4 regions of the Pseudomonas sp. TE3552 genome follow, and region 4 is predicted to be linked to each of the others. Evidence: predicted binding sites of a transcription regulator. Region 4 holds the regulator's gene; each other region holds the start of a gene.

Region 1 (7,399 bases), 2.4 Mb from region 4:
GCAATGGCTTCAACGAGACGCTGGCCCTGTTCAACAGCGGTAAATGCGCGATTTGGGTCGATGCCAGCGTCGCCGGTTCCTTCATCACCGACAAAACCCAAAGCAAAGTCGCCGATAGCGTTGGCTTCGTCGCGGCGCCCACGCAAGTCACCGACAAGGGTTCGTCCTGGCTCTATGCCTGGTCGCTGGCCATCCCCGCGACGTCCAAACACAAGGAAGCCGCCAAAGCCTTTGTGACGTGGGCGACCTCCAAGGAATACATCCAACTGGTCGCCGAGAAGGATGGCATCACCAACGTACCGCCGGGCACCCGCATGTCCACCTACAGCGACGCTTATTTGCAGGCCGCGCCCTTCGCCAGTGTCACGCTGAAAATGATGCAGCACGCCGACCCAGCGCACCCTTGCGCCAAACCGGTGCCTTACGTCGGTATCCAGTACGTGACCATTCCCGAGTTCCAGGCCATTGGCACATCGGTCGGCAAGCTGATGTCTGCGGCGCTCACCGGGCAGATGCCGGTGGAGCAAGCCCTGGCCTCCGCCCAGCAAACCACCGAACGCGAGATGAAGCGCGCTGGTTATCCCAAGTAGGGGTAACCCGTGTGGGAGCGGGCTTGTGTGGCGAGGGGGCTTGTCGGAATGCCGCATCACCCCGTTCGGCTGCGAAGCAGTCGTAAACCAGACAACGCGTTGCTGACTAAGGATCGCGGTGACTGGTTTCAGGGTCGCTTTGCGACCCAACGGGGGCAAGCCCCCTCGCCACACAAGCCCGCTCCCACAGGGTTCATCGCAGACTGACGACCGCATTTAATGCCCTCAACGGGGGCGTCTCTCTATAGCTCTAATGAATGGATGGAAAAAATGAAACGTTTGGAAGGAAAAAGCGCCCTTATCACCGGTTCTGCCAGAGGCATCGGGAGAACGTTCGCGCAAGCCTATATCCGCGAAGGCGCCACAGTCGCGATCGCAGACATCAACCTGGAACGGGCGCAAGCCACCGCGGCCGAGTTGGGGCCGAATGCCTATGCGGTCGAGATGGACGTGACCGATCAGCAATCCATCGACGGTGCTATCGCGGCGGTCATAGCCACCGCAGGCAAGCTCGATATCCTGATCAACAACGCCGCCCTGTTTGATCTCGCACCGATTACCGAGATTTCTCGCGACAGCTACGAGCGGCTGTTTTCGATCAACGTTTCCGGCACCCTGTTCACCCTACAGGCCGCGGCCAAACAGATGGTCCGTCAGGGCCACGGCGGCAAGATCATCAATATGGCCAGTCAGGCCGGTCGACGGGGTGAAGCGCTCGTCGCCGTGTATTGCGCGACCAAAGCGGCAGTGATCAGCCTCACGCAATCGGCCGGTCTGAACCTCATCCCGCATAAAATCAACGTGAATGCCATCGCGCCGGGCGTGGTGGACGGTGAGCATTGGGATGGCGTCGATGCGCTGTTCGCCCGCTATGAAAACCGACCGCTCGGGGAAAAGAAAAAGCTGGCGGGTCAGGAAGTACCGTACGGACGCATGGGCACGGCAGAGGATCTGGTCGGCATGGCGATCTTCCTCGCATCGGCTGAAAGCGATTACGTCGTGGCGCAGACTTATAACGTCGATGGCGGCAATTGGATGAGCTGACGGTAGTGAGCCCGACTTGAAGCCGTGTCGAACAGGCCATGTCTACTGCCCGGTAGACATGGCCTTCTTACATTACCCTGCACCTCAAAGACGAAACCGGTGAGCGTTCTCAATGCCCGCGAATGTAGTGCTCCAGTTGCCGAATCAAATCGGCCTGCTCGACGATGGCCTCCTTCACCAGATCGCCAATCGACAGCAACCCGATCAATTCGCCGCTCTCCAGCACGGGCAGATGGCGCAAATGGCTGTCGGTCATGACCGCCATGCAACGCTCGATGCTCTGCTGACTGTCGGCGGTCACCACCGGCGCGCTCATGATCTCGCGCACCGGCGTGCCGACCGAAGATCGTCCTTGAAGCACCACCTTGCGCGCATAGTCGCGCTCGCTGATGACGCCAACCACCTGCCCTTCTTCAATGACAGGCAGCGCACCGACGTTTTTCTCGGCCATCATTTTCAGGGCGTCGAGGACCATCTGGTCCGGTGCGATGCTGTGCACTTGCTGGTTTTGCACGACCTTCAGTGTCAACAACTGTGCGGCTGTTTTCATCTACGTTCTCCGATGCGGTTCAGGGCGGCGGTCAAGCCGCCGCGACTTCCACGACGCCGGCGTTCAGGCGTACCGGCCAGACCCGCAGGCGCTGCTCCGGGTACTCCAGGCAACTGCCGTCTTCAAGACGGAAATGCTGCTTGTAGATCGGCGAAGCAACCACCAGATCCCCCTTGAGGCTGCCGATCAGTCCGCGGCCAATGACGTTCGCGCCCGATTGCGGATCATGATTGTCGATGGCGTAGAGGGTGCGGCCCTCGGCGTGCGGCAGGTAGAACAGCGCCACCTGGGCGCCGTCGAGCCAGACCACGACGCCGGAGTTGCTGACCAGATCCTGCTGGCTGCACACCGCCTGCCAGGCCTGAGCATTGGCTGCGGTTGCAGGGACTTCGACACGCTGGGTATTGGACTGACTCATCAGGCATTCTCCTCGGTGACAGGGATAAGGTTGAGTTCGGCAGCCATGATCGGCCGACGTTGACCGCGTTCCTGAACAAAATGAATGTCCGGGTCCGGGCGTTGATCGTTGACGAAAGTGCGGAAGCGCTTGAGTTTTTCCGGGTCTTTGAGGGCATTGGCCCATTCGCATTCGTAGCGGTTGACCACCAACTGCATTTGCGACTCAAGTTCTGCGCCAAGTCCCAGGCTGTCGTTGATGATCACGTCCTTGAGGTAATCCAGGCCGCCCTCCAGGCTTTCGCGCCAGACCGAGGTGCGCTGCAATTTGTCGGCGGTGCGGATGTAGAACATCAGGAAGCGGTCGATGTAACGGATCAGGGTTTCATCGTCCAGGTCGGTGGCGAACAGCTCGGCGTGGCGTGGGCGCATGCCGCCGTTCCCGGCCACGTAGAGATTCCAGCCGTTCTCGGTGGCGATCACGCCCACGTCCTTGCTCTGTGCCTCGGCACATTCACGGGTGCAGCCAGAGACGGCGAACTTGAGTTTGTGCGGCGAGCGCAGGCCTTTGTAGCGATCCTCGAGGGTCAGGGCCATTTTCACGCTGTCCTGCACGCCGTAACGGCACCAGGTGCTACCCACGCAAGACTTCACCGTGCGAGTCGATTTGCCATAGGCGTGCCCGGTTTCGAAACCGGCCTCAATCAGCTCGGACCAGATGTCCGGCAACTGATGCAACTGGGCGCCGAACAGGTCGATCCGCTGGCCGCCGGTGATTTTGGTGTAGAGGTCGTATTTCTTCGCCACCACGCCAATCGCAATCAACTTGTCGGCAGTGATCTCGCCCCCGGCAATGCGTGGCACCACCGAATAGGTGCCGTTTTTCTGCATGTTGGCCATGAAGGTGTCGTTGGTGTCCTGCAAGGGCACCAGCGAAGCGTCCATGATCGGCTGGTTCCAGCACGAAGCGAGGATCGAGCCCACCGCCGGTTTGCACACGTCGCAACCGGTATGGCCACGGCCGTGTTTGGCCAGCAGTTCTTCGAAAGTGATCACCCCTTCTACCCGCACCAGCGCATAGAGTTCCTGGCGGGTGTAGGCGAAGTGTTCGCACAGGCTCTTGTCGACACTGACCCCACGGGCGATCAGTTCATGCTCGAACACTTGCTTGAGCAGCCCGGCGCAACCGCCGCAACCGGTGCAGGCTTTGGTCTGCGACTTGAGCAGCCCCAGGTCGGTGCAACCACCGTCGATGGCCGAGCAGATGGAGCCCTTGGTGACGTTATGGCACGAGCAAACGGTCGCCGACTCGGGCAACGCGCCCGGGCCCAGGGTTGGCGCGCCGGTGGACGACGGCAGAATCAGGCTCGCCGGTTCCGACGGCAAGGCAATGCCGTTCTGCGTATATTGCAGCAGGGTGTCGTAATAGCTGTTGTCGCCGACCAGCACCGCGCCGAGCACGCGTTTGCTGTCGGCGTCCACCACCAGGCGCCGGTAGCTGGCCGTCGCTTCATCGATGAACTGATAACTGCGCGCACCCGGAGTCTGGGCGTGAGCATCGCCAATGGAACCGACATCGACGCCGAGCAGTTTGAGCTTGGTCGACATGTCGGCGCCCTGGAACGGCTCCGCGACTTGATTGCACAACAGCGCCGCGACGCCACGGGCCATCTGATAACCGGGAGCGACCAGACCGAAAAGGCTGCCATTCCAGGCCGCACACTCGCCGATGGCGTAGATATTCGGATCGCTGGTCAGGCACTGGTCGTCAATCACCACGCCACCACGCGGTCCGATGTCCAGCGCGCATTGGCGGGCCAACGCATCTTGCGCGCGGATACCGGCGGAGAACACGATCAGGTCGGCTTCGAGAAATTCGTCATTGGCAAAATTCATCCGATAACGGTATTCCTCGCCAGCACTGATCGACTGCGTGCCACGGGACAGGTGCACGCCAACACCGAGTCGCTCGATTTGCGCCTTCAGCGCCAAGCCACCCTGCTCGTCCAGCTGCACCGGCATCAGGCGCGGCGCGAATTCCACCACATGCGCTTCCAGGCCCAGGCTTTTCAAGGCATTGGCAGCTTCCAGGCCAAGCAGACCACCGCCGACCACCACGCCACGCCGTGCATTGGCTGCCGCGGCACGAATCGCGTCGAGGTCTTCGAGGGTGCGATAGACCAGGCGCGAGTCACCTTCCGCACCTTCAATAGGCGGCACGAAGGGATAAGACCCGGTGGCCAGAACCAGTTTGTCGTATGCGACGCAACCTTGTGCGGTGATCACCTGGCGTCGCGCTCGGTCGATTTCCAGCACGGGCACGCCCAAATGCAGAGTGACGCCCGGCGTCTGGTACAGAGAGGCTTCGCCCAGGGCCAACGACTCGGCATCTCGACCACCGAAATACTCGGACAGATGCACCCGGTCGTAGGCGCGCATCGGCTCTTCGCTGAAGACATGCAGACGGTAGTGGTCAAGGGCGCCGCGCTCGATGAGCTGCTCGACACAATGATGTCCGACCATGCCATTGCCGATCACGATCAGCGTCTGCAGTTTGTTCAATGCGGCAACATTGGAATTCATAGTAAGCACCCAGCCAAAGCCAATCACGGTTAAAAAAGCAAAAAAAAACGCCTGAAACCTCTCGGTTTCAGGCGTCTTTGCCTGTTCGCGGTGTTCGACCTGGCGCCTTCGCCGGATCCACCGATGTTGCCCACGACCTGCTCGGCCGGTCGATCTTCGTTGATCGACGGGGCGGCCCACTGCGTGGACCTTGATCGATGTAATGCAGCGTTTGTGCCAGTTGCGCGTCGGGCGTATTGGAAAGGCCTTTTCAGTGCGGGTTTACCGGGGGGTTGACGTGGTTTCCCTTCAGGGTGATCGATCCGGTCGTTTGGTTTTTTGCCTTGGCATAGTGCAGGCCATGCGAGGTGAGCTTCATAAAAGTGCATGCACCTCAGCGAATAAAAGACACCCTTTGTCTAACGCCCATACAGATTGCCCATGATCGCGGGCTGTCTGGTCCTCCCGCGTTGCGGTGGCATTCGCCTGCCCTCAACTGGTAGCCTGAGCCCCCTTGCCTGCATGTCTCTGATGAATCATCGTCGCGCAAAGACGCCTCGATGATCACTGCCCCCTTTTTAATCAGACAACGGTGACTCTTTTGACCAGCAGCACCCCCGCATTTGCCCGCGATATCGACGGCAAAGCCATTTCTGCCCAGGTTCTCGACGAGGTCCGGGAAGAGGTTCTAGCCCTGGCCGGCCAGCAGATCTATCCCGCCCTGGCGGTCCTGTTGGTCGGCGACGACCCGGCCAGCCACGTTTATGTGCGCAACAAACTGCTGCGGGCCAAGGAAGTCGGCATCCGTTCCCTTGAATACCGCCTGCCGGAAACCGCCAGCCAGGCCCAGGTACTGGAACTGATTGCGCAACTCAACGCCGATGCCTCGGTGACCGGCATCCTGGTGCAACTGCCCTTGCCCGCCGCTATCGACGAACAGGCGGTGATCCATGCCATCGACCCGATCAAGGACGTCGACGGTTTTCATCGGGAAAACGTCGGCGGGCTGGTGCAAGGCATGGAGGTTCTGACCCCGTGCACGCCCAGCGGCTGCATGCGCCTGCTGCATGAGACCTGCGGTGATGACTTGAGCGGCTTGCACGCGGTGGTCATCGGCCGTTCGAACATTGTCGGCAAACCAATGGCGACCTTGCTGTTGCAGGCCAACTGCTCGGTCAGCGTGGTGCATTCGCGCAGCGTCGATGCCCCGGCGTTGTGCCGGTTGGCGGATATCGTGGTCGCGGCGGTGGGCCGGCCAGAGTTGATCGACGCCAGTTGGCTCAAGCCCGGCGCGGTGGTGATCGACGTCGGCATCAACCGTATCGCCAGCGAATCCGGCGATCGTCTGGTGGGCGATGTCGACTACGCCAGCGCCCGCACCGTCGCCCGGGCGATCACCCCGGTGCCCGGTGGCGTCGGGCCGATGACCATTGCCTATCTGCTGAAAAACACCCTGATTGCCTGCCAGTTGCAGCGCGCCGCCCAAGCCCGCGGGCAGCAGCCTGCGGACGACCTGGCATTGAACTGAGCACAACGCACACGGCCCACTTCGAAGTGGGCCGTGTCGGTATTGAACACCCTCTGTTTATTTCCCGGCGTGCAGCACCTGCGCTTGTGGCATCGCCGAAGAGTGGTGGTTGAGAATCTTCCACTGCCCGCCCCACCTGTTCGTAGACAAAGGTGTAACGCGCCTGCACCTGACGGGTCTTGCCGTCGGCCTCGGTCAGGGTAAAGGTGTAGACGCCACTGTCCATGGCCACGTTCGCGCCCAACGGACGGATCTCGCGGTAGTTGATCTGGCCCACTGGCTTGAGTGCCATGAAGTGATCGAAGTAGTCCTTGATCTGTGCCGGCGTGGTGCGCACCTTGTTGGAAACCGTTGGCTGCAACACGGCGTTCGGCGCGTACAGGTCGACCACACTCTGCACATTGCCGCTCTTCAACGCGCTATTCCATTGCTCGAACAGTGCGGCGATTTCGCGATCCTTCACATTAGCGGGTTGTTCGGCCACGCTGCTGTAAACGTAAGGTACGGTTTCCAGCGCCTGGGCCAACGGGGCGGTCAGGGCGAAAAACAGCGCGATGGCCGAGGTCTTGAATTTCATTTGCGATGCTCCAGTGATGGTCGATGGGCACACTGTGCCGCGCCAAACGTGCCCCGCCATCGGCCAACCGGGGGTATTTGCCTATGCCATTCGGCAGATGGCGCCCTGCCCCGTTAACACGGTTTAATAACGCCCCTGCCCGAACGGGCGTG
Region 2 (7,399 bases), 1.0 Mb from region 4:
AGCAGCAATACCAGCAGCGCGACCAGCCAGGCCGAAACATCTTCGCTGATAAAACCCAGGATCTTGGGGCGCACGGCGTGTAACGACATAAAGGCAACTCAAAACGCCAGGTGCCGGAAAAGCCCTTTGGCCACGGTTGAGTTATAGCTATTAGCCACTAATTTGACCAGCACTGAAAGAGCCCAAGAGCCTTTAAAATCAAGGCTCTGTGGATCCAATCTGGCTCAAGTGTCAGCGAGCGGTGATCTTCCAGGCACGATGGATCTTGCCGTTACGGGCAAAATCCGGATCGATGGTCTGGGCAGTGATTTCTTCAACGGCATACCGCGCAGTGAGGTTTTCCTCAAGCGTGAACTTGCGGAAGTTGTTGGAGAAGTACAACACCCCGCCCGGCGCCAGACGCGCCATGGCCAGGTCGATCAACTGCACCTGATCACGCTGCACATCGAAAATCCCTTCCATGCGCTTGGAGTTGGAGAAGGTCGGCGGGTCGATGAAGATCAGGTCGTACTCGTCACGGCAGGCATCGAGCCAAGCCATCACATCACCCTGCTCCAGACGGTTCTTGTCGGAGAAACCGTTCAGCGACAGGTTGCGACGCGCCCAATCCAGGTAAGTTTTCGACAGGTCGACGCTGGTGGTGCTGCGCGCGCCGCCCTTGGCCGCATGCACGCTGGCGGTGGCAGTGTAGCAATACAGGTTGAGGAAACGCTTGCCGGCCGCCTCTTTCTGGATCCGCATGCGCATCGGCCGGTGGTCGAGAAACAGCCCGGTGTCGAGGTAATCGGTGAGGTTCACCAGCAGCCTTACGCCGCCTTCATTAACCTCGTTGAACTTGCCCTGAGCGCTCTGACGTTCGTATTGCTTGGTGCCGCTCTGACGCTCGCGGCGCTTGACCACCACGCGGCTCTTGTCGATGTTCAACGCTTGCGGGATCGCCGCCAAAGCATCGAACATCCGCGCCGAGGCTTTTTCCGGGTCGATGGATTTCGGTGCGGCGTATTCCTGAACGTGGACCCAATCGTGATACAGGTCGATGGCCATGGAATATTCCGGCATGTCGGCATCGTAGACGCGGTAGCAGTCGATGCCTTCACGCTTGACCCACTTGCCCAGCGCCTTGACGTTCTTCTGCAGGCGGTTGGCAAACATCTGCCCGCCTTCGCTCAGGCGCGGCTGTTCGACCACCACCGGTACCGGTTTGATCGGGTTGCCGTTTTTGTTGTACTTCTCGTACTTGCCCGGCGCTTCGATGTTCGACGGCGCATCGGACTCGGCCTGTTCGCGCTCGATCTGGCGCTGTTCCGGGGTGCGACGCTCACCGGTGACGAACTGGTCTGGAGTGACCTTGATCAGCAGCAATTTGCACGGCAAGGCGCCGTTCCAGAACGAGTACTGCTTGTGACTGCGGATGCCCATGCGCTTGCCCAGGTCCGGGGCGCCGGTGAACACCGCCGCTTCCCAGTTCAGGCACGCCTGACGCAGACGCTCGCCAAGGTTCTGGTAGAGGTAGAGCAGGCTCGCCTCATCGCCCAGACGCTCGCCGTAGGGAGGGTTGCAGATCACCAGGCCTTTCTGGTTCTGGTCCGGGCGCGGCTCGAAGGTTGCAACTTCGCCCTGGTAGATCTTGATCCACTCGCTCAGACCCGCACGTTCGACGTTATTGCGGCCCGGTTGAATCAGCCGTGGGTCAGCTTCGTAACCGCGAATCCACAGCGGCGGCTTGGCCAGACCGGCAGCGGCACGGGCAGTGGCTTCTTCGTGGAGTTTTTTCCACAGCGCCGGCACGTGACCGAGCCAGGCGGTGAAGCCCCACTGCTCGCGACGCAGGTTCGGCGCCATATCGGCGGCGATCATCGCGGCTTCCACCAGGAACGTACCGACACCGCACATCGGGTCAGCCAGCGCGCCGCCATCGGCGGCAATCCGTGGCCAGCCGGAACGGATCAGAATCGCCGCCGCGAGGTTTTCCTTCAGCGGCGCCGCGCCCTGCTGCAAGCGATAACCACGCTGGTGCAAGCTGTGACCGGAAAGGTCGAGGGACAGAATCGCTTCGCCACGGTCCAGACGCAGGTGAATGCGCAGGTCCGGATTGAGCTTGTCGATGGACGGGCGATCGCCTTGCGGGGTGCGCAGTTTATCGACGATGGCATCCTTGACCTTCAAGGCGCCGAAGTGCGTGTTGTCGATGCCCGAACCGTGACCGCTGAATTCGACGGCCAGGGTGCCGTCGCTGAGCATGTGGTCTTGCCACTCGATATCCAGCACGCCGTGGTAGAGGTCTTCGGCGTCCTTCATCGGGAAACGCTTGAGCACCAGCAGCACCCGGTTCGCCAGACGCGACCACAGGCACAGGCGATAGGCGGTTTCCATGGTGGCCATGCCACGCACCGCCGAGGTGTGTTCGCGTGCTTCTTCAAGGCCAAGCCCGACGGCTTCCTCGATGAGCAGGCCTTCAAGGCCTTTGGGGCAAGTGAGGAAGAGTTCGAAACGATCGGACATGGTAATTCCAGAGCCTTTGGCTAAGTGAACCGGCAACGCGTTGCCGATCCGGTTTTCAATCAGGCGCTTTTCTAACAGAGCGCCCGCGTGGCACGAAGGTGTGCCGTCCCACCCCGGCGGCTCGGGTTAAAAGAGCTTAGATGCCAGGGCAGATAAAAAAGTTGATGCAACAAAATGTCATAAGTCGACCCTTCGTCGAATAGTCCCCAAGTGCAACAGGTGTCATTCTCGTTAAAGGTCCAGCCCCACTATCCAGCGCAGGGCCAATCATACCGGGGTTTAGCCAATAAACATGGGGCAAATATCATGTTACTTATGGCCATACCATCTTTATGGTTACGTTCTTATGACAAAACGATCATTCCCTCGATGTGACGCATTGGTTAGAACTCAACACAGGTTGACGTCGCAACGGCGTCAACACCTTGGCTCGCGACGCCGGCAGCGAGCCACCAACGGCAGAATTTTTCTGCCTGACCTCGATTGAGGTCGACGCGATAAATACAGTCAACAAGTGAGGGAAACACCCTATGAGAAGACTTAAGCGTGATCCGTTGGAAAGAGCATTTTTGCGCGGATATCAATATGGCGTTGGTGGTAAATCCCGTGAGCTTTGCCCTTTTACTCTACCGTCGGTACGCCAAGCCTGGATCAATGGCTGGCGAGAAGGACGCGGCGACAACTGGGACGGTATGACCGGCACTGCGGGAATCCACAGACTCAACGAACTTCACGCCGTCGGCTAATACAGGGCACACACTCCGACACGACAATCTGATTACGCAACGACTTAACCACGCACGTCCTATCCGGACGGCGGGCTTCGGCCCAGGGGCTCCTTCGAGGAGCCCTTTTTTATGCCCATATATCCGTTACAAGAGCGCTTTTGTGGCGAGGGAGCTTGCTCCCGCTCGGCTGCGAAGCAGTCGTAAACCCTGCAACTGTGTTTTACCTGACACACCTGATTGAGTGGTTTTTGGGCCGCTTCGCAGCCCAGCGGGAGCAAGCTCCCTCGCCACAGTTAATCCTCATCGCCGCAGATGAATCTTCAGCGCATGGCGGCGATGGCATCCACCGATTCACGAATCAGCGCCGGCCCTTTATAGATGAAGCCAGAGTAAATCTGCACCAGGCTTGCACCCGCGGCGATCTTCTCAGCTGCGTGCCTGCCCTCGGTGATGCCGCCCACGGCGATGATCGGCAAGCGACCGGCCAATTCCGCCGCCAGCACCTTCACGGTGTGAGTGCTCTTGTCGCGAACCGGCGCGCCAGACAAACCGCCCGCCTCGTCGCCATGTTCCATGCCTTCGACACCGACGCGACTCAGGGTGGTATTAGTGGCGATCACCGCGTCCATCCCGGTTTCGATCAGCGCCTGGGCCACCTGAGCGGTTTCTTCGTCGCTCATGTCCGGTGCGATCTTGATCGCCAACGGCACATGTTTGCCGTGGCGCTGGGCCAGTTCCGCCCGGCGCGTGGCCAGGTCGGCGAGCAATTGCTTGAGCGAATCACCGAATTGCAGGCTGCGCAGGCCCGGGGTGTTCGGCGAACTGACGTTGACCGTCACATAGCTGGCGTGGGCATAGACCTTGTCGAGGCAGATCAGGTAGTCGTCGACCGCCCGTTCAACCGGCGTATCGAAGTTCTTGCCGATGTTGATACCCAGTACGCCCTTGTACTTGGCCGCCGCGACGCGAGCCAGCAGATGATCGACACCGAGGTTATTGAAGCCCATGCGGTTGATGATCGCTTCGGCTTCCGGCAAGCGGAAAATCCGTGGTTTCGGGTTGCCCGGTTGCGGACGCGGAGTGATGGTGCCGATTTCGACGAAACCGAACCCCAGTTGGGCAAAACCGTCGATCGCCGCGCCATTCTTGTCCAGACCGGCCGCCAGCCCCACCGGGTTGGGGAATTCCAGGCCCATGACGGTCACCGGCATTTTCGCCGGTGCCTTGCACAGCAAGCCGTTAAGGCCCAAACGCCCGCCCGCGCCGATCAGGTCCAGGGACAGATCGTGGGAGGTTTCCGGGGAAAGTTTGAACAACAGCTGACGGGCCAGGGTGTACATGGGCGGGCTTGACTCGGTGGCGATGAAAAGAGGCGGCGATTATAGCCGCGCATCGAGTCCACAGGCGAGGCGCGCGACAAAAACAGCCAGCGATGGCATATGCCTTGCACCACTGACAGGCATCAGCACTCGTGCCAACGACGGGATGAGTGGAAGGACAATGGCGTCGTCACCCGGCTTTGCCCACGCAGATGCCTTGGGACGACGCTTTTTTTTGGAAGGTGCGAAATCGATGAATGAACCATCAGCCGGCCCACTGGCCTGGGTCAATGGCAGCGATGCCCCGGAAAAAACCGAGATCAACCTCGGCTTCATGGCCCTGAGCGACTGCGCCTCAGTGGTGGTCGCCGCCACCCAGGGTTTCGCCCAGCCCTACGGCCTGACCCTGAACCTCAAGCGCCAGTCGTCCTGGGCCAACCTGCGGGACAAACTGGTCAGCGGCGAACTCGACGCCGCCCACAGCCTGTACGGGCTGATTTACGCCGTGCACCTGGGCATCGGCGGCATCGCTTCCACCGACATGGCCGTACTCATGGGTCTGAACCAGAACGGCCAGAGCATCAACCTCTCCCACGGCCTGCAGGCCCTGGGCGTGACCAGTCCTGAAGCACTGGATCGGCATGTGCACCAAAGTCGCCCAAAACTGACCTTCGCTCAGACTTTTCCCACGGGCACCCACGCCATGTGGCTGTATTACTGGCTGGCGAGTCAGGGCATTCATCCGCTGCAGGATGTCGACAGCGTGGTGGTGCCGCCGCCGCAAATGGTCGCGCACCTGCAAGCCGGGCGCATTGACGGTTTTTGCGTCGGCGAACCGTGGGCGGCCAGTGCGGTGCAGCAGAATCTCGGGTTTACGATGGCCACCAGCCAGACCCTCTGGCCCGATCACCCGGAAAAAGTCCTCGGCTGCACCCGCGCCTTCGTCGAGCAATACCCCAATACCGCCCGGGCATTGGTGATGGCAATCCTCGAAGCCAGTCGGTTCATCGAAGCCAGCCGCGAAAATCGCCGCAGCACCGCGCAACTGTTAAGCGCCGCTGAATACCTGGATGCTCCGCTCGATTGCATCGCACCGCGCTTGCTCGGTGATTACACCGATGGCCTGGGCAATCGCTGGCAAGACCCGCATGCAATGCGCTTCCATGGCGAGGGCGAGGTCAATCTGCCGTATCTGTCCGACGGCATGTGGTTCATGACCCAATTCCGGCGCTGGGGTTTGTTGCGTGATGACCCGGATTACCTCGGCGTGGCCCGTCAGGTCCAGCAACTAGACTTATACCGTGAGGCCGCCAGCGCTGTCGGTGTGCCCGCCCGGAGTCAGGAAATGCGCAGCAGTCAACTGATCGACGGCAAAGTCTGGGACGGCTCGGACCCGGCCGGCTATGCGCGCAGCTTCACGCTGCACGCCATGAGCGACAGTGCTCCCCTTCTCGCCAGCCGCTGACAGGAGCCTGCGAATATGTTGCGTATCCTGCTGATCAACGACACCGCGAAAAAAGTCGGTCGCCTGAAAGCGGCCCTGACCGAAGCCGGGTTCGAAGTCATCGACGAATCCGGCCTGACCATTGACCTGCCCGCACGCGTCGAAACGGTGCGTCCGGACGTAATCCTGATCGATACCGAGTCACCGAGCCGCGATGTGATGGAGCAAGTGGTGCTGGTGACCCGTGACCAACCACGGCCCATCGTGATGTTCACCGACGAGCACGACCCAGGCGTGATGCGCAGGGCGATCAAGTCCGGCGTCAGTGCCTACATCGTCGAAGGCATCCATGCCCAGCGCTTGCAGCCGATTCTCGATGTGGCCATGGCACGCTTTGAAAGCGACCAGGCCCTGCGCGCGCAACTCCACGCCCGCGACCAGCAACTGGCCGAGCGCAAGCGCATCGAGCTGGCCAAGGGGCTGCTGATGAAGATGAAGGACTGTAACGAGGAAGAGGCCTACACCCTGATGCGCCGCCAGGCCATGAGCCGCCAGCAGAAGCTGATTCAGGTGGCGGAGCAGATCATTGCTATGAGTGAGTTGCTTGGCTGATCTGATCATTGTGGCGAGGGGGCTTGCCCCCTCGCCACAAAAGCAGATTGTTGGCACAAATCTCGCTAAGTAAATCACTGCAAGGTAACCAACGGCGGTTGCCCCACCTACGACAAAGACGTCGCTCACCTCATTCGCCCCCCTGGCGGATCGGGTAGCGGCGTTTTTCCGTTTTGGCCCCAGAGAACGGGGCCGGTGGTGCGGCCTTAGCGGCGCCCCACCTGCAAGCTCATGACTCCTTCTTGATACGCCTGACAGCTGAGGTGCGCGATGAATTCAAGCTTCTGGAAATCCGGCCATACCCCGACACTGTTCGCAGCCTTCCTCTATTTCGATCTGAGCTTCATGGTCTGGTACCTGCTCGGCCCTTTGGCGGTGCAGATCGCCGCCGACCTGCACCTGACCACCCAACAACGCGGGCTGGTAGTGGCAACGCCGATTCTGGCCGGGGCCGTATTGCGTTTTGCGATGGGCATGCTGGCTGATCGCCTGTCGCCAAAAACCGCCGGGATCATCGGCCAGGTGATCGTCATCTGCGCCTTGTTCGGCGCCTGGAAAGCCGGCATCCACAGTTACGAGCAGGCACTGCTGCTGGGCCTGTTCCTCGGCATGGCTGGTGCGTCGTTCGCCGTCGCCCTGCCGTTGGCCTCGCAATGGTATCCGCCGCAGCACCAAGGCAAAGCCATGGGCATCGCCGGTGCCGGTAACTCGGGCACCGTGCTCGCCGCGCTGATTGCCCCGGTGCTGGCCGCCATGTTTGGCTGGAGCAACGTGTTCGGCTTCGCCCTGATCCC
Region 3 (7,399 bases), 1.2 Mb from region 4:
CCGCGAAGGTGTGAAGGTCCGCGCCAAAACTGATGCACTGGATGCCAAGCTGCTTGCTCGGTATCTGAAAAATGAACATGAAGAGCTTCACCCATGGACCCCGCCATCCCCGCTATACCGCCAGCTTCTGGGTCTTTTCCGCCGCCGGGCGGCGTTGGTCCAGGCAAGGGTCGGCCTGGTGCAAAGCTGGGCCAATGAGCCGCTGCTCAAGACCGCTTTTGCCGAACAAGTGAAGTCCATGCAACAGCTTGAGATGCTGATCGAGAAGACGATCAACGATCAGCTCAAAGAAGCCGGTTTGCTGGGCCAGTTAAAACGCTGCCTGAAAGTGGAAGGCATTGGTTTTTTGACAGGCGCGCGTTTGATCACGGCGTTTCAGAGGGGTGACTTCAGAAACGCGGATGCTTTTATCGCCTTTCTGGGAATGGATTTGCGGGTATCAAAATCGGGGCAAAAAGATGGCCGCCGCAGTTTGACCAAGCGCGGTGACCCGGAAGCTCGGCGGCTGCTGCACAATGCGGCAATGTCGGCGAGTCGCACCGAGGCCTGGAAAGATTTTTATCAAGAACAAAGAGCTCGGGGTTTCAGCACGACTCAAGCATTGGTGATGCTGGCTCGAAAGCTCGCTCGGGTGGTATTCGCTCTGCTAAAGGGGCAGGACGAATACCAACCGAAAGTCAGTTGAGGGCTTCCCCTCAACCATAGAATCTCCCACATAGACCCCATTGTCAAAGGGGATTGGTGGGGTTACTCGGTCGGTGGATTGAGCTTCGCTTCCAGCTCCGCCACTTTCGCCTCAAGGCTCTCCAACCGTGCGCGGGTGCGTGCCAGCACGACCATCTGGCTATCGAATTCTTCACGGCTCACCAGATCCAGCTTGCTGAAGCCGCTCTGCAGCAGCGCTTTGAACTGGCTTTCGATTTCGCTTTTTGGCAGTGGAGTATCGCCGCTGAAGAGGCGGGAGGCGGTGCCGCTCAGGGCGTCGAGGAAGTCTTTTGGCGCGAGCATGGGAAATGTCCTGTCAACAATGGCGGGCAGTGTATCACGCAGTGTCTATAGTCAATCTCGGCGGCTGCGATGCACGCTTTTCGCGCATGCGAGTGGATGGCCGCGCACTGTTGTTGTGCGTAACCGTTGCGTCAATCGGCTGGAGGGGCCTGCGGCAGCGGCCAAGGGCTTGAAATCAATGGGTTTTGGATAGATGGCAAGCTTTCTGCTTAGTCGCTGGTGACCCATGCACTGATGCAGTCGCTGTGACGAATGCAGTGCGCCAAGCGGAACGGGGGAAGTTTCGTGCGGAGTGGTTAGCTGGCGTCGGACGGGCAGGTAAGGCCGAACGATGCGTTACAAAGCCAGGCACTGCGCTTAGACTTGAGTCGGGTTTGTTTTCCTGGGGCAAGTCCACCAATTCGGGAGAGAGTTTTCATGAAGCTAGTCACTGCCATCATCAAGCCGTTCAAACTGGACGACGTGCGCGAGTCGCTGTCCGAGATCGGCGTGCAGGGCATTACCGTTACTGAAGTCAAAGGCTTCGGTCGGCAGAAGGGTCACACCGAGCTGTATCGCGGCGCGGAGTACGTGGTCGATTTTCTGCCCAAGGTGAAGATCGATGTCGCCATTGACGACAAGGATCTGGACCGGGTTATCGAGGCGATAACCAAGGCCGCCAACACCGGCAAGATCGGTGACGGCAAGATCTTCGTGGTCAATCTGGAACAGGCGATTCGCATCCGTACCGGCGAAACCGATACCGACGCAATCTAAGCCGCCACAAACCCAACGCCCCAGGAGAAAACAATATGACTCTGCGTAAAATCGCAGGGCTAGGAGCCCTGTTGTCCCTCGTAATGCCCGGCCTGGCCATGGCGGCAGACGAAGTGGCGGCCCCAGTCCTCAACTCCGGCGACACCGCCTGGATGATGACCTCGACAGCCCTGGTGCTGTTCATGACCATTCCCGGCCTCGCGCTGTTCTACGGCGGCATGGTTCGCTCCAAAAACCTTCTTTCCGTGATGATGCAGTGCTTCGCCATTACCGGTCTGATCAGCATTCTGTGGGTCATTTATGGCTACAGCGTCGCGTTCGACACCACCGGCATGGAACAGGGCGTCATCAATTTCAACTCGTTCTTCGGGAGTCTGAACAAGGCCTTCCTCGCCGGTATCACGCCTGCGAGTCTGACCGGGCCTGCGGCGCTGTTCCCTGAGGCGGTGTTCGTCACCTTCCAGATGACCTTCGCCATCATTACCCCGGCGCTGATCGTCGGCGCCTTCGCCGAGCGGATGAAGTTCTCCGCCATGCTGGTGTTCATGGGCATCTGGTTCACCCTGGTTTATGCACCGATCGCGCACATGGTCTGGTCCGGTAACGGCGGTCTATTGTGGGACTGGGGCGTGCTGGACTTCGCGGGCGGCACCGTGGTGCACATCAACGCCGGTGTGGCCGGTCTGATTGCCTGCCTGGTGCTGGGCAAGCGTAAAGGTTTCCCGACTACCCCGATGGCTCCGCACAACCTCGGCTACACCCTGATGGGTGCTGCGATGTTGTGGGTCGGCTGGTTCGGTTTCAACGCCGGTTCTGCTGCCGCCGCCAACGGCACTGCGGGCATGGCGATGCTGGTGACCCAGATCGCTACCGCTGCTGCGGCGCTGGGCTGGATGTTTGCCGAGTGGATCACCCACGGCAAGCCAAGCGCACTGGGTATTGCTTCGGGTGTGGTGGCCGGTCTGGTTGCAATCACTCCGGCGGCAGGCACCGTGGGCCCGATGGGTGCACTGGTGATCGGTCTGGCGGCGGGCGTGGTGTGCTTCTTCTGCGCCACCACCCTGAAACGCAAACTCGGTTATGACGACTCCCTGGATGCCTTCGGCGTGCACGGTATCGGCGGTATCCTCGGCGCGATCCTGACCGGTGTGTTCGCGGCACCGTCGCTGGGCGGTTTCGGTACTGTCACCGACATCGCGGCCCAAGTCTGGATTCAGTGCAAAGGCGTGGGCTTCACGGTGATCTACACCGCGATCGTCACCTTCATCATTCTCAAGGTCCTGGACGCCGTCATGGGGCTGCGTATCACTGAGGAAGAAGAGGCAGTCGGTATCGATCTGGCGCTTCACAACGAACGCGGCTACAACTTGTAAGCACGCGCGCATAAAAAAATGCCCGGCTTGCCGGGCATTTTTTTGTCTGGAATTTGTCAGTGAAGGAAGGGCTGAAAGGTTTTTTCACACAGGTTCCGGCGCGTTTACGACGGGCGTTTTTCTGCGGCCAATGGCTTACACGATTGAAGGAATATTAGGGCCTTTGTTTTTTCCCAGAGCGCGCTAGAATGCGCCCCGAACGTGCGGAGAACTGTATGTGGCAACAGACTCTGATTACCCTGCGGGCACGGCCCCGGGGCTTTCATCTGGTAACGGACGAGTTACTCGCCGGCTTGCCTGAACTCAAGGCATGTCGGGTCGGTCTGTTGCATTTGTGGCTACAGCATACCTCGGCGTCGTTGACTATCAACGAGAACGCCGATCCGGCGGTACGTCGCGACTTCGAACGATTTTTCAATCGTCTGATCCCACAAGGAACAGACGGCTATGAGCATAACGACGAAGGCCTGGACGACCTCCCGGCGCACTTCAAGGCCAGCGTGCTTGGCTGTCAGCTCAGTTTGCCGATCTCGGCAGGCCGGTTGGCGTTGGGGACCTGGCAAGGCGTTTATCTGGGCGAGCACCGTGATCATGGCGGTGCCCGTAAAGTCCTCGCCACCGTGCACGGTGAAGGGGCATAAACCGCTGGTCACCAGCGGTGGTTGATTTTTTTCCGGCAGCCTTCGACAGAGGGCAAAGCTGGGCTATAACTAATCTGCTTTTCGCAAGTCATGAGGTAGAACATGAGCGACGATGATCTGGAAAACGACGACCTCGAAGTAGGCGACGACGACGAAACCGAAGAAGGCCTTGAAGCGGCGGCAGAAGATGTCGCTGAAGACGACAGCGGTGATGTGCCCGTTCCAACTGCCAAAGGTAAGGCCAAGGCTGCGGTATCGGTCGATGAGCTGCCGAGCGTCGAAGCCAAGAACAAGGAACGCGATGCCCTGGCCAAGGCCATGGAAGAGTTTCTGGCACGGGGTGGCAAGGTGCAGGAAGTGGAGGCCAATGTGGTCGCCGATCCTCCCAAGAAACCTGATAACAAGTACGGCAGCCGGCCTATCTAAGCGCCTGCTTCTTGCTTGCTGAAAAAGCCCGCCGTCGCTGCGGGCTTTTTCATGGGCGAAAATCAAAAGATCGCAGCACCTCAAATATCGGCTGAATTCCAGCGGGCCAACAACCCAGGTAACTCGGTCAGACTGCGAATCTCGGCATCCGGCACCTTCTGGGCTTCCCACACTTTGCACGCTGGGTTAAACCAGATCGCTCGCAACCCCGCCTGCTGGGCACCGGCGATGTCGTCGCCGGGATGGTCGCCGATATGCACCGCGGTTTCGGCGGTCGCACCGCCACGGCGCAACGCTTCATGAAACAGTCGCGCATCGGGCTTGGCGATGCCGATGTCTTCGGCGCACAGGGCAAATTTGAAGTAGTCCGCCAGGCCCAGTCGGCGCACATCGGCGTTGCCGTTGGTCACTACACCGAGGGCATAGTGCTTGGCCAGCGTCTCCAGCGTCGGCTCGACTTCGGGGAATACTTCCAGTTGATGCCGGGCATGCAGAAACACTTCAAAACTTTGATCAGCCAGGTCTGAGGCTTGACCATGGTCGTAACCAGCCTCTTCCAAAGCATGAAAAAGAACCCGCCGACGCAACGCGCTGATACGGTGCTTGAGGCTCGGCTCGTTGCTCAACACCCGCTCGCGAATCGACCACAAATGCTCCACCGGCACCGCGCCCAGGTTCGGTGCATGCTCGGTCAGCCATTCACGCAATACGACTTCGGCGCTGGCGATCACCGGGGCGGTGTCCCACAAAGTGTCGTCGAGGTCGAAGGTGATCAATTGGATGGTCATGAATCATCGCCTTTAATGCGTTTGGCCCGTGGATGGGCGCTGTCGTAGACCGTTGCCAGGTGCTGGAAATCCAGGTGGGTATAGATCTGGGTGGTCTTGATGTCTGAGTGGCCGAGCAGTTCCTGCACCGCGCGCAAATCCTGAGAGGATTCCAGCAAGTGGCTGGCGAAGGAGTGTCGCAACATGTGCGGGTGCAGGTTCTGTCCCAGCTCGCGTTCGCCGGCGGCCTTGACCCGCAGCTGAATCGTCCGAGGGCCAAGACGCCGGCCTTGCTGGCTGACAAACACTGCATCGTCCGTCGGGTTGGTCATTGCCCGCAACGGCAGCCACAGCTCCAGCGCTTCGCGAGCCTTTTTACCGACCGGCAGCAGTCGCGTCTTGCTGCCCTTGCCGAGCACCTGGACCATGCCGTCAGCCAGGTCCAGTTGATCAAGGTTGAGCCCGGTCAGCTCGGAAAGGCGCAAGCCGGAGGAGTAGAACAGCTCCAGAATCGCCTGATCCCGACGCGCCAGAAAATCATCCTCCACAGCGCCCTCAAGCAGTTGCAGCGCGCGGTCGGTGTCGAGGGTTTTCGGCAGGCGGCGTTCGCCCTTGGGTGGTGCCAGGCCGTTGGCCGGGTCGTGGTCGCACAGACCTTCGCGGTTCAGGTAGTGATAAAGCCCGCGCACCGCCGAGAGCAGGCGCGCCAGGCTGCGGGACGATTGACCTTGGGCATGCAGGCGAGCGATCAGGCTGCGCAGGCGCTGGATATCCAGCGCGGCCCAACTGCTGATGTTCTGTTTTTCGCACCAGCCCAACACTTTATCGAGGTCGCGGCGGTAGGCGTACAGCGTGTGCGGCGACACCTGCCGCTCACTGCGCAGGTGTTCGCAGTAAGCGTCCAGCTGTCGTTCCATGGTCAGCGTACCGATCGCAGGGAGCTGTTGACCCGTGGCAGCACGCGGCCCATGACTTCGGCGATGTAGCTCAAGAACAGCGTGCCCACCGAGCTCTTGTAGTGCTGCGGATCGCGGCTGGCGATGGCCAGAACACCATGGATGCCCTGGTGGCTGATGGCGACGACGGCGGTGGAACCGATCTGCTTGCGTTGTTCTTCGCCGAACAGGAAGTCCAGTTCATGCTCTCGCAGGCTGCCGCTGACGCTTTTGTCTTCCGAGAGCAAGCCGCCGATGGCTGTTTGCGCGTCGGCATGGGTCACCCAGCGACCCACCGGCATCGGGTTGTCGCCCAACAGGATCAGGCTGACAAAAGGCACCTGGAAGTCCTGGCGCAGGCTGTCTTCGACGCTGATCACCACGTCTTCCAGGCTGCTGGCGTCCATCAGCGCGAGAATCAGGCGACGGGTTTTATCGAAGAGACGGTCGTTGTCCCGGGCCACGTCCATCAAGTGCGAGAGGCGATGACGCAACTCGATGTTGCGGTCGCGCAGAATAGCCATCTGGCGTTCGACCAGCGAAATGGTGTCGCCACGCTGATGCGGAATGCGCAGGGCCGGGAGCAGTTCTTCGTGCTCGATGAAGAAATCCGGATGAGCCTCCAGGTACGCGGCAATCGCCGCCGCCTCAAGGCTTTCGGAAGGGGATTCGTCGGGCTGTAGGGCGGGAACCTGAGGCTTGTCGGTCATGGATTTCGCTCACTCAAAGACGCACTTGTCCTTCGTATACGCGCACTGCCGGGCCAGTCATCATGACCGGTTGGCCAGGGCCTGCCCATTCAATGGACAGACGCCCGCCGGGCAGGTCGATCAATAGCGGCGAATCCATCCACCCCTGGCTGATCGCGGCCACTGCGGCAGCACAAGCGCCGGTTCCGCACGCCTGGGTTTCCCCGGTGCCGCGTTCCCAGACGCGCAACTGCGCGCGGCTCCGGTCGATGACCTGGAGAAAACCGACATTGACCCGTGCCGGGAAGCGCGGGTGATGTTCGATTTTCGGCCCCAGTTCATGCACCGGTGCGTTGTTGATGTCGCTGACCCGCAGCACGGCATGGGGGTTGCCCATGGACACAGCGGCCAGTTCGACCGTGGTGCCGTCGACGTCGACCTGATAGCTGGAGGCCTGCGCAGGCGCGTCGAATGGAATTTCGGCCGGCACCAGGCGCGGGGCGCCCATGTTGACGCTGATCTGGCCATCGCTGCGGATGTCCAGTTCGATAATGCCGCTTTTGGTCTCGACGCGAATCTGCCGCTTGGCGGTCAGGCGTTTGTCGAGCACGAAACGGGCGAAGCAGCGCGCACCGTTGCCGCACTGTTCTACTTCGGAGCCGTCGGCGTTGAAGATCCGATAGCGGAAATCCACGTCCGGATTACTGGGTGCCTCGACGATCAGCAACTGGTCGAACCCGATGCCGGTGTGCCGATCACCCCATTGCTTGGCGTGCTTGGGCAGGATGTGCGCGTGCTGGCTGA
Region 4 (7,399 bases):
TCGATCTTCCGCAAGCTTTCGGTGACCGACAACATCATGGCCATCCTCGAGACCCGCAAGGAACTCGACAAGGCCGGTCGTCGCAAAGAGCTGGAAAGCCTGCTGCAGGAATTCCACATCCATCACATCCGCGACAACCTCGGCATGAGCCTGTCCGGAGGTGAACGCCGTCGCGTGGAAATCGCCCGGGCACTGGCCACCAACCCGAAATTCATCCTCCTCGACGAACCCTTCGCCGGCGTGGACCCGATTTCGGTGGGCGACATCAAGCAGATCATCCATCACCTCAAGGCCAAAGGCATTGGCGTACTGATCACGGACCACAACGTCCGCGAAACCCTGGATATCTGCGAAACCGCCTACATCGTCAACGATGGCCAGCTGATCGCTGAAGGCGACTCTGCCACCATCCTGGCCAACGATTTGGTCAAGGAAGTGTATCTGGGTCATGAATTCCGCTTGTAAGCACTGAGGTGCCTGGCCAGTCGTGCCCGAGCGCTTGCTTCAATAAAAAATCAATAAGTTTTTATTGTTACAGCGCTCTAGGCAAACACTGCAGTTTCGGGCATATAATTTGCTTATGTTTGGCGCTTCGGCGCCCTGTAGTGGATGGCGCATGTGCGCCGGCGAATAAGGTGTTAAGCCCCTGCCATGAAACCATCGCTAGTCTTGAGAATGGGCCAGCAGCTGACGATGACACCGCAGCTGCAACAGGCCATCCGCCTGCTCCAATTGTCGACCCTGGACCTGCAACAGGAAATCCAGGAGGCCCTGGAGTCCAATCCGATGCTCGAACGCCAGGAAGAAGGCGACGACTTCGATAACGCCGACCCCCTGGCCGACAAAGCCGAACAGCAACCCAACGCCGATATTCAGGAACCCTCCTACCAGGAAACCGCCCCGACGGTGGACAACCTGGAGGAAGGCGACTGGAACGAGCGCATTCCCAATGAATTGCCCGTCGACACGGCCTGGGAAGATGTCTACCAGACCAGCGCCAGCAGCTTGCCGAGCAACGATGACGACGAGTGGGATTTCACCACCCGTACGTCGGCCGGTGAAAGCCTTCAAAGCCATTTGCTCTGGCAACTGAACCTGGCACCGATGTCCGACACCGATCGCCTGATCGCTGTAACCCTGATCGATTGCATCAACAATCAGGGCTACCTGGACGAAACCCTCGAGGAAATCCTCGAAGCCTTCGATCCGGAACTGGACATCGAACTGGACGAAATCGAAGCCGTCCTACACCGCATCCAGCAATTCGAACCCGCCGGCATCGGCGCCCGCAACCTGGGCGAATGCCTGCTGCTGCAACTGCGCCAATTGCCCGCCAAGACCCCTTGGCTGACCGAGGCCAAGCGCCTGGTTACCGATTACATCGACCTGCTCGGTAGCCGCGACTACAGCCAGCTGATGCGCCGCATGAAGCTCAAGGAAGATGAACTGCGCCAGGTCATCGAACTGGTCCAGAGCCTCAACCCGCGCCCGGGTTCGCAGATAGAATCCACCGAAGCCGAATACGTCGTTCCCGACGTGATCGTGCGCAAGGACAATGAGCGCTGGCTGGTGGAACTGAACCAGGAGTCGGTACCACGCCTGCGGGTCAACGCCCAGTACGCCGGTTTCGTGCGCCGCGCCGATACCAGTGCCGACAACACGTTCATGCGTAATCAGCTGCAAGAGGCTCGCTGGTTCATCAAGAGCCTGCAAAGCCGTAACGAAACCCTGATGAAAGTGGCCACCCAGATTGTCGAGCATCAGCGCGGCTTCCTGGAGTACGGCGATGAGGCCATGAAGCCGTTGGTGCTGCATGACATCGCCGAAGCGGTGGGCATGCACGAATCGACGATTTCACGGGTGACCACGCAAAAATTCATGCATACCCCACGGGGCATCTATGAACTGAAATACTTTTTCTCCAGCCACGTCAGCACCTCCGAAGGCGGTGAATGCTCGTCCACGGCGATCCGCGCGATCATCAAAAAACTGGTTGCGGCGGAAAATCAGAAAAAGCCGTTGAGTGACAGCAAGATCGCTGGTTTACTGGAGGCACAAGGCATTCAGGTAGCCCGTCGTACCGTCGCCAAGTACCGCGAATCCCTCGGGATCGCGCCTTCCAGCGAACGGAAGCGGTTGATGTAGCCGCCGGGCTCGCCACAGCGTTCCAGTGGCAGGTATTTCTGCCTGCCGCTTTATGCACTGGCAACGAAGGAGAAGCTGTATGCAAGTCAACATCAGTGGACACCAACTGGAAGTGACCGAACCTCTTCGCACCTACATCGGCGAAAAACTCGAACGATTAGAGAGGCATTTCGACAAGATCACCAACGTGCAGGTCACGATGACGGTCGAGAAGCTCAAGCAGAAAATCGAAGCCACGCTGCATATTCCCGGCAATGAAGTGGTCGCTAATGCGGAACATACCGATATGTACGCAGCGATCGACGCACTGACCGACAAGCTGGATAAACAACTCAAAAAGCATAAGGAAAAGACCCAGAGCCTCCTCCAGGGCGCGACCGGTCGTTAACACTCCCAACCCATGATCCGACTTGAAAGCATCCTGACCCCCGGCCGTTCCCTGGTGAACGTGCCGGGCGGCAGTAAAAAGAAAGCCCTCGAGCAAATTGCCAACCTGATCGCCCGCGAAGTACCGGATCTGGAGATGCAAGATGTCTTCGAGGCTTTGATTGCCCGTGAAAAACTCGGTTCCACCGGTTTTGGCAACGGCATCGCCATCCCCCACTGCCGCCTCAAGGGTTGCCACTCGCCTATCAGTGCCTTGATGCACCTGGATGCATCCATCGATTTCGACGCCATTGATGGCGCCCCGGTTGACCTGCTGTTCGTGCTGCTGGTCCCGGAAGCTGCCACCGATGCACACCTGGAGCTGCTGCGCCAGATCGCCAGCATGCTTGATCGCAAGGAAGTGCGTGAAAAACTGCGCAGCGCCCCGAGCAACGAAGCCTTGTATCAGGTTGTCCTGGACGAGCAAAACGGTCATTAATCATGCGCCTGATCATCGTCAGTGGCCGCTCCGGCTCAGGTAAAAGCACCGCCCTCGATGTACTCGAGGACAACGGCTATTACTGCATCGACAATCTGCCTGCCGGCCTGCTGCCGGAACTGGCCGAGCGCGCGCTGATTCATACCGAACTGGCACAACCGCTGGTGGCCGTGTCCATCGATGCGCGCAACTTGCCAAGCCACCTGTCACGGTTTCCCGAACTGTTGGAAGAAGTCCGCAGCCGGCATATCCAGTGCGATGTGCTGTATCTGGACGCCGACGAAGAAACCCTGCTCAAACGCTTTTCGGAAACCCGCCGTCGTCACCCACTGAGCAGCGCCAATCGCTCGCTGGCGGAGGCGATAGAGGACGAAACCAATCTGCTGGGGCCAATCGCCGACCTGGCAGACCTCAAGGTCAACACCACCAATCTGAACCTGTATCAGCTGCGCGATACCATCAAGTTACGCCTGCTGAATCAGCCGGAGCCTGGTACAGCGTTTCTGGTGGAGTCTTTCGGATTCAAGCGTGGCATGCCGGTAGACGCCGATCTGGTGTTCGACGTGCGCTGCCTGCCCAATCCCTACTGGAAGCCGGAGCTACGCGCGCAATCCGGGCTCGATCAACCGGTGGCCGACTACCTGGCGGCACAGCCGGATGTGGAAGAGATGTTCCAGGACATTTCCTCATACCTGCTCAAGTGGCTGCCCCGCTTTGCCGCCAGTAACCGCGCGTATGTCACCATTGCCATTGGCTGCACCGGCGGGCATCACCGCTCTGTCTACCTGACCGAACGTCTGGGTCAGTTCCTGCAACAATCCCTGAAGAACGTCCAGGTTCGCCACCGCGACCTCAGCTAAAGGATTCACATCGCGATGCCTGCTCTGGAAATCGAAATCATCAACAAGCTGGGCCTGCATGCCCGCGCGTCTGCAAAATTCGTTGGCGTCGCCGGTGAGTTCAAGGATTGCACGATCAGAGTAGGACGCACACCGGAATCCACGGTCGACGGAAAAAGCATCATGGCAATGATGATGCTCGCTGCGGGCAAGGGCACCAAAATCCACCTGAGTACCGAAGGCGAACAGGCTGATGAGGCGCTGCAGGCATTGGTGAATTTGATCAATGACTACTTCGGCGAAGGCGAGTAACACTCGCCCTTCGCCAACTGCTACATAGTCAGTATCAAGCCAGTGTTGTATCCATCACCATCATCAAGCAAAACCCGATCAGTAGCTCAAGGCTGGACTGTCTGTGACCGTTGCGGCGCGATTCGGGGATGACTTCGTGAGCCACCACCAGCAACATCGCTCCCGCCGCCAGTGCCAAACCCAAAGGCAACAACACGAACACCCAGATCCGCGGTGGATCTGGGTTGGGGCCAATAGAAAAGGCGCGCCACCCAATGGGGTGGCGCGCCTTTTTGTGCAGCGACCGGAGGCTTAGCTACCCGCCACCGTCATCCGTTCGATCAATACCGAACCGGTGCGAATGTTGCTGCGCAATTCCAGGTCATTACCCACCGCAATGATCTGCTTGAACATGTCGCGCATGTTGCCGGCAATGGTCACTTCCTGGACCGCGAACTGGATTTCGCCGTTTTCGACCCAGTACCCCGCAGCACCACGGGAGTAATCGCCAGTCACCATGTTCAGGCCCTGGCCCATCAGTTCCGTCACCAGCAGGCCTCGGCCCATGCGGCGCAGCAAGGCTGCCTGATCTTCGTCGCCATGGGTGACGAACAAGTTGTGTACGCCGCCGGCGTTGGCGGTACTCGGCATGCCAAGCTTGCGGCCGGAGTATGTACCGAGTACGTAGGACACCAACTCGCCCTTCTCTACAAACGGCTTGGCGTAGGTCGCCAGGCCATCGCCGTCGAAAGCCGAACTGCCCAGGGCGCGCATCAAGTGCGGACGTTCATCGAGGGTCAGCCATTCCGGGAACAGCTTCTGCCCCAGGGTGCCTTCGAGGAACGAGGATTTGCGATACAGGCTGCCGCCGGAGATCGCCGACAGGAAACTGCCGAACAAGCCACCGGCCAGTTCCGCGGAAAACAGCACTGGTACTTCGCAAGTCGGCACCGGACGCGCGCCCAGACGGCTAGCCGCCCGTTGCGCGGCACGTTGGCCGATGCTCTCCGCAGAGGCCAGCAAATTGCCCTGACGGTTCACGTCATACCAGTAATCGCGCTGCATCTGGCCGTCGGCTTCGGCGATCATCACGCAACTGAGGCTGTGACGAGTCGACGCGTAGCCACCGATAAAACCGTGGCTGTTGCCGTAAACCCGGCAGCCCTGGTGAGTGCTGAGGGTGGTGCCGTCGGCATTCTTGATCCGGCTGTCGGCGGCAAACGCCGCTGCTTCACAGGCCAAGGCCTGCTCGATGGCTTGCTCCGGGTTAATATTCCATTGGTGGAACAGGTCGAAATCCTGCAGATCCTTGGCCATCAACGCGGCATCCGCCAGGCCCGAGGCTTCGTCTTCGGAGGTGTGTTTGGCAATGGCCAGCGCGGCGGCGACGGTTTCGCGAATCGCCTCGGAACCACTGGCCGAGGTGCTGGCCGAGCCTTTGCGCTGCCCCACATACAAGGTGATGCCAAAGCCCTGATCGCGATTGAACTCAACGGTTTCGACTTCCCGCTGACGCACGGTGGTCGAGAGCCCCTGTTCCAGCGACACCGCCACTTCACAGGCACTGGCGCCCTGACGCTTGGCTTCAGCGATGATCTGCTCGACTTGTTCTTGCAGTGCCGGCAACGCTTGTGGGCCGACGCTTTCAACTGCACTCATGCTGTTCTCCACTCAAATTCTGCTTTCGGCTGGGGCCTTCGAGCGACCGGGCCGGACAAGCGGCCCCCGACTGGTTATCATGGCGGCGTTTCTTTGCGGACTGCCACCATGGTTGATTCTTACGACGACTCCCTCGACGGGGGAGAAAAAAGCAAAACCCAAGTCAAACGCGAGCTGCATGCTCTGGTTGACCTTGGCGAGCGCCTCACAACGCTCAAGCCTGATCTGCTGGCCAAACTGCCGTTGACCGACGCTCTGCGCCGGGCCTTGGCCGAAGCACCCAAGCACACCGCGCACATCGCGCGTAAACGGCATCTTCAGTTCATCGGTAAGCTGATGCGCGATCAGAACACTGACGCCATTCTGACTCTGCTCGATCAACTCGATGCCTCCACCCGGCAGTACAACGAACGTTTCCACGGCCTGGAACGCTGGCGCGATCGCTTGATCGCAGGCGACGACGCCGTCCTGGAGAAATTCGTCGTCGATTACCCGGAGGCCGATCGTCAACAATTGCGCTCCCTGATCCGTCAGGCCCAGCACGAACTGGCGACCAACAAGCCACCGGCCTCGAGCCGTAAAATCTTCAAGTACATCCGTGAGCTGGACGAAACTCAACGCGGTCTGCGCTGAGTTCCGAGTCGGGTGAGCCGCCCAGCGGGTCACCCGAAGCTTCACTTTCTCAACACCACTTATGCGCCTGTGCCACCCACAGTGATCGCATCGATTTTCAGCGTTGGCTGGCCGACACCCACCGGCACCGACTGCCCATCCTTGCCGCACGTCCCCACACCGCTGTCCAGTGCCAGGTCGTTACCGACCATCGACACCCGGCTCATTGCTTCCGGCCCATTGCCGATCAACGTCGCGCCTTTGACCGGGGCGGTAATCTTGCCGTCTTCGATCAGGTACGCCTCGCTGGTGGAGAACACGAACTTGCCGCTGGTGATGTCCACCTGACCGCCGCCAAGGTTGGCGCAGTAGATGCCTTTTTTCACCGAGGCGATGATTTCCGCCGGGTCGCTTTCGCCACCGAGCATGTAGGTGTTAGTCATGCGCGGCATCGGCAGGTGCGCGTAGGATTCACGACGACCGTTGCCGGTGCGGGCCACGCCCATCAGGCGCGCGTTGAGCTTGTCCTGCATATAACCTTTGAGCACGCCGTTTTCGATCAGCGTGGTGCACTCGGTGGGCGTGCCTTCGTCATCGACGCTCAACGAACCACGACGCCCGGCGAGGGTGCCGTCATCGACGATGGTGCAGAGCTTCGACGCAACCATCTCGCCCATTCGCCCGCTGTAGGCCGAACTGCCCTTGCGGTTGAAATCGCCTTCCAGACCATGGCCGACGGCTTCGTGCAGCAACACGCCGGACCAACCCGAACCCAACACCACCGGCAATGTACCGGCCGGTGCCGGGATCGCTTCCAGGTTCACCAGCGCCTGACGCAACGCTTCGCGGGCATAGCTCATGGCGCGATCGTCGCTGAGGAAATAGCGGTAGTCGGTACGACCGCCACCGCCATGACCGCCGCGTTCACGGCGACCGTTCTGCTCGACGATCACGCTGACGTTGAAACGCACCAGCGGTCGCACATCCG

What was found. Region 4 encodes sigma-54, which starts transcription at its own class of promoters, with help from an activator protein. Its sites were predicted from a motif close to ANTGGCATNNANNTTGCTNT; they were not measured.
Region 1: nirB (nitrite reductase large subunit NirB) is a predicted target of sigma-54. The motif match lies at 5,365-5,384, and genes of this name have one in related genera.
Region 2: ACZ9BB_RS14815 (CmpA/NrtA family ABC transporter substrate-binding protein) is a predicted target of sigma-54. The motif match lies at 4,662-4,681, and genes of this name have one in related genera.
Region 3: glnK (P-II family nitrogen regulator) is a predicted target of sigma-54. The motif match lies at 1,201-1,220, and genes of this name have one in related genera.

What each region holds. Positions count from the first base shown of each region.
Region 1 covers NZ_JBWBQJ010000001.1:2,009,401-2,016,799, reverse strand. The annotation lists gene ACZ9BB_RS08870 (ABC transporter substrate-binding protein) at 1-590, shown strand, start outside; gene ACZ9BB_RS08865 (L-iditol 2-dehydrogenase) at 861-1,634, shown strand; gene ACZ9BB_RS08860 (CBS domain-containing protein) at 1,744-2,184, opposite strand; gene nirD (nitrite reductase small subunit NirD) at 2,216-2,602, opposite strand; gene nirB (nitrite reductase large subunit NirB) at 2,602-5,163, opposite strand; gene ACZ9BB_RS08845 (bifunctional 5,10-methylenetetrahydrofolate dehydrogenase/5,10-methenyltetrahydrofolate cyclohydrolase) at 5,744-6,670, shown strand; partial or broken gene ACZ9BB_RS08840 (SgcJ/EcaC family oxidoreductase) at 6,728-7,247, opposite strand.
Region 2 covers NZ_JBWBQJ010000001.1:3,323,220-3,330,618, forward strand. The annotation lists gene ACZ9BB_RS14795 (diguanylate cyclase) at 1-89, opposite strand, end outside; gene rlmKL (bifunctional 23S rRNA (guanine(2069)-N(7))-methyltransferase RlmK/23S rRNA (guanine(2445)-N(2))-methyltransferase RlmL) at 232-2,502, opposite strand; gene rmf (ribosome modulation factor) at 3,033-3,248, shown strand; gene ACZ9BB_RS14810 (quinone-dependent dihydroorotate dehydrogenase) at 3,551-4,570, opposite strand; gene ACZ9BB_RS14815 (CmpA/NrtA family ABC transporter substrate-binding protein) at 4,803-6,014, shown strand; gene ACZ9BB_RS14820 (ANTAR domain-containing response regulator) at 6,030-6,605, shown strand; gene ACZ9BB_RS14825 (nitrate/nitrite transporter) at 6,876-7,399, shown strand, end outside.
Region 3 covers NZ_JBWBQJ010000001.1:5,533,239-5,540,637, forward strand. The annotation lists gene ACZ9BB_RS24970 (IS110 family transposase) at 1-685, shown strand, start outside; gene ACZ9BB_RS24975 (accessory factor UbiK family protein) at 748-1,008, opposite strand; gene glnK (P-II family nitrogen regulator) at 1,426-1,764, shown strand; gene ACZ9BB_RS24985 (ammonium transporter) at 1,800-3,137, shown strand; gene ACZ9BB_RS24990 (secondary thiamine-phosphate synthase enzyme YjbQ) at 3,353-3,778, shown strand; gene sutA (transcriptional regulator SutA) at 3,881-4,204, shown strand; gene ACZ9BB_RS25000 (HAD family hydrolase) at 4,285-4,992, opposite strand; gene xerC (tyrosine recombinase XerC) at 4,989-5,888, opposite strand; gene ACZ9BB_RS25010 (DUF484 family protein) at 5,891-6,616, opposite strand; gene dapF (diaminopimelate epimerase) at 6,630-7,399, opposite strand, start outside.
Region 4 covers NZ_JBWBQJ010000001.1:4,373,133-4,380,531, forward strand. The annotation lists gene lptB (LPS export ABC transporter ATP-binding protein) at 1-465, shown strand, start outside; gene ACZ9BB_RS19820 (RNA polymerase factor sigma-54) at 652-2,145, shown strand; gene hpf (ribosome hibernation-promoting factor, HPF/YfiA family) at 2,225-2,533, shown strand; gene ptsN (PTS IIA-like nitrogen regulatory protein PtsN) at 2,546-3,010, shown strand; gene rapZ (RNase adapter RapZ) at 3,013-3,870, shown strand; gene ACZ9BB_RS19840 (HPr family phosphocarrier protein) at 3,886-4,161, shown strand; partial or broken gene ACZ9BB_RS19845 (ZIP family metal transporter) at 4,196-4,357, opposite strand; gene pmbA (metalloprotease PmbA) at 4,453-5,799, opposite strand; gene yjgA (ribosome biogenesis factor YjgA) at 5,908-6,432, shown strand; gene tldD (metalloprotease TldD) at 6,492-7,399, opposite strand, start outside.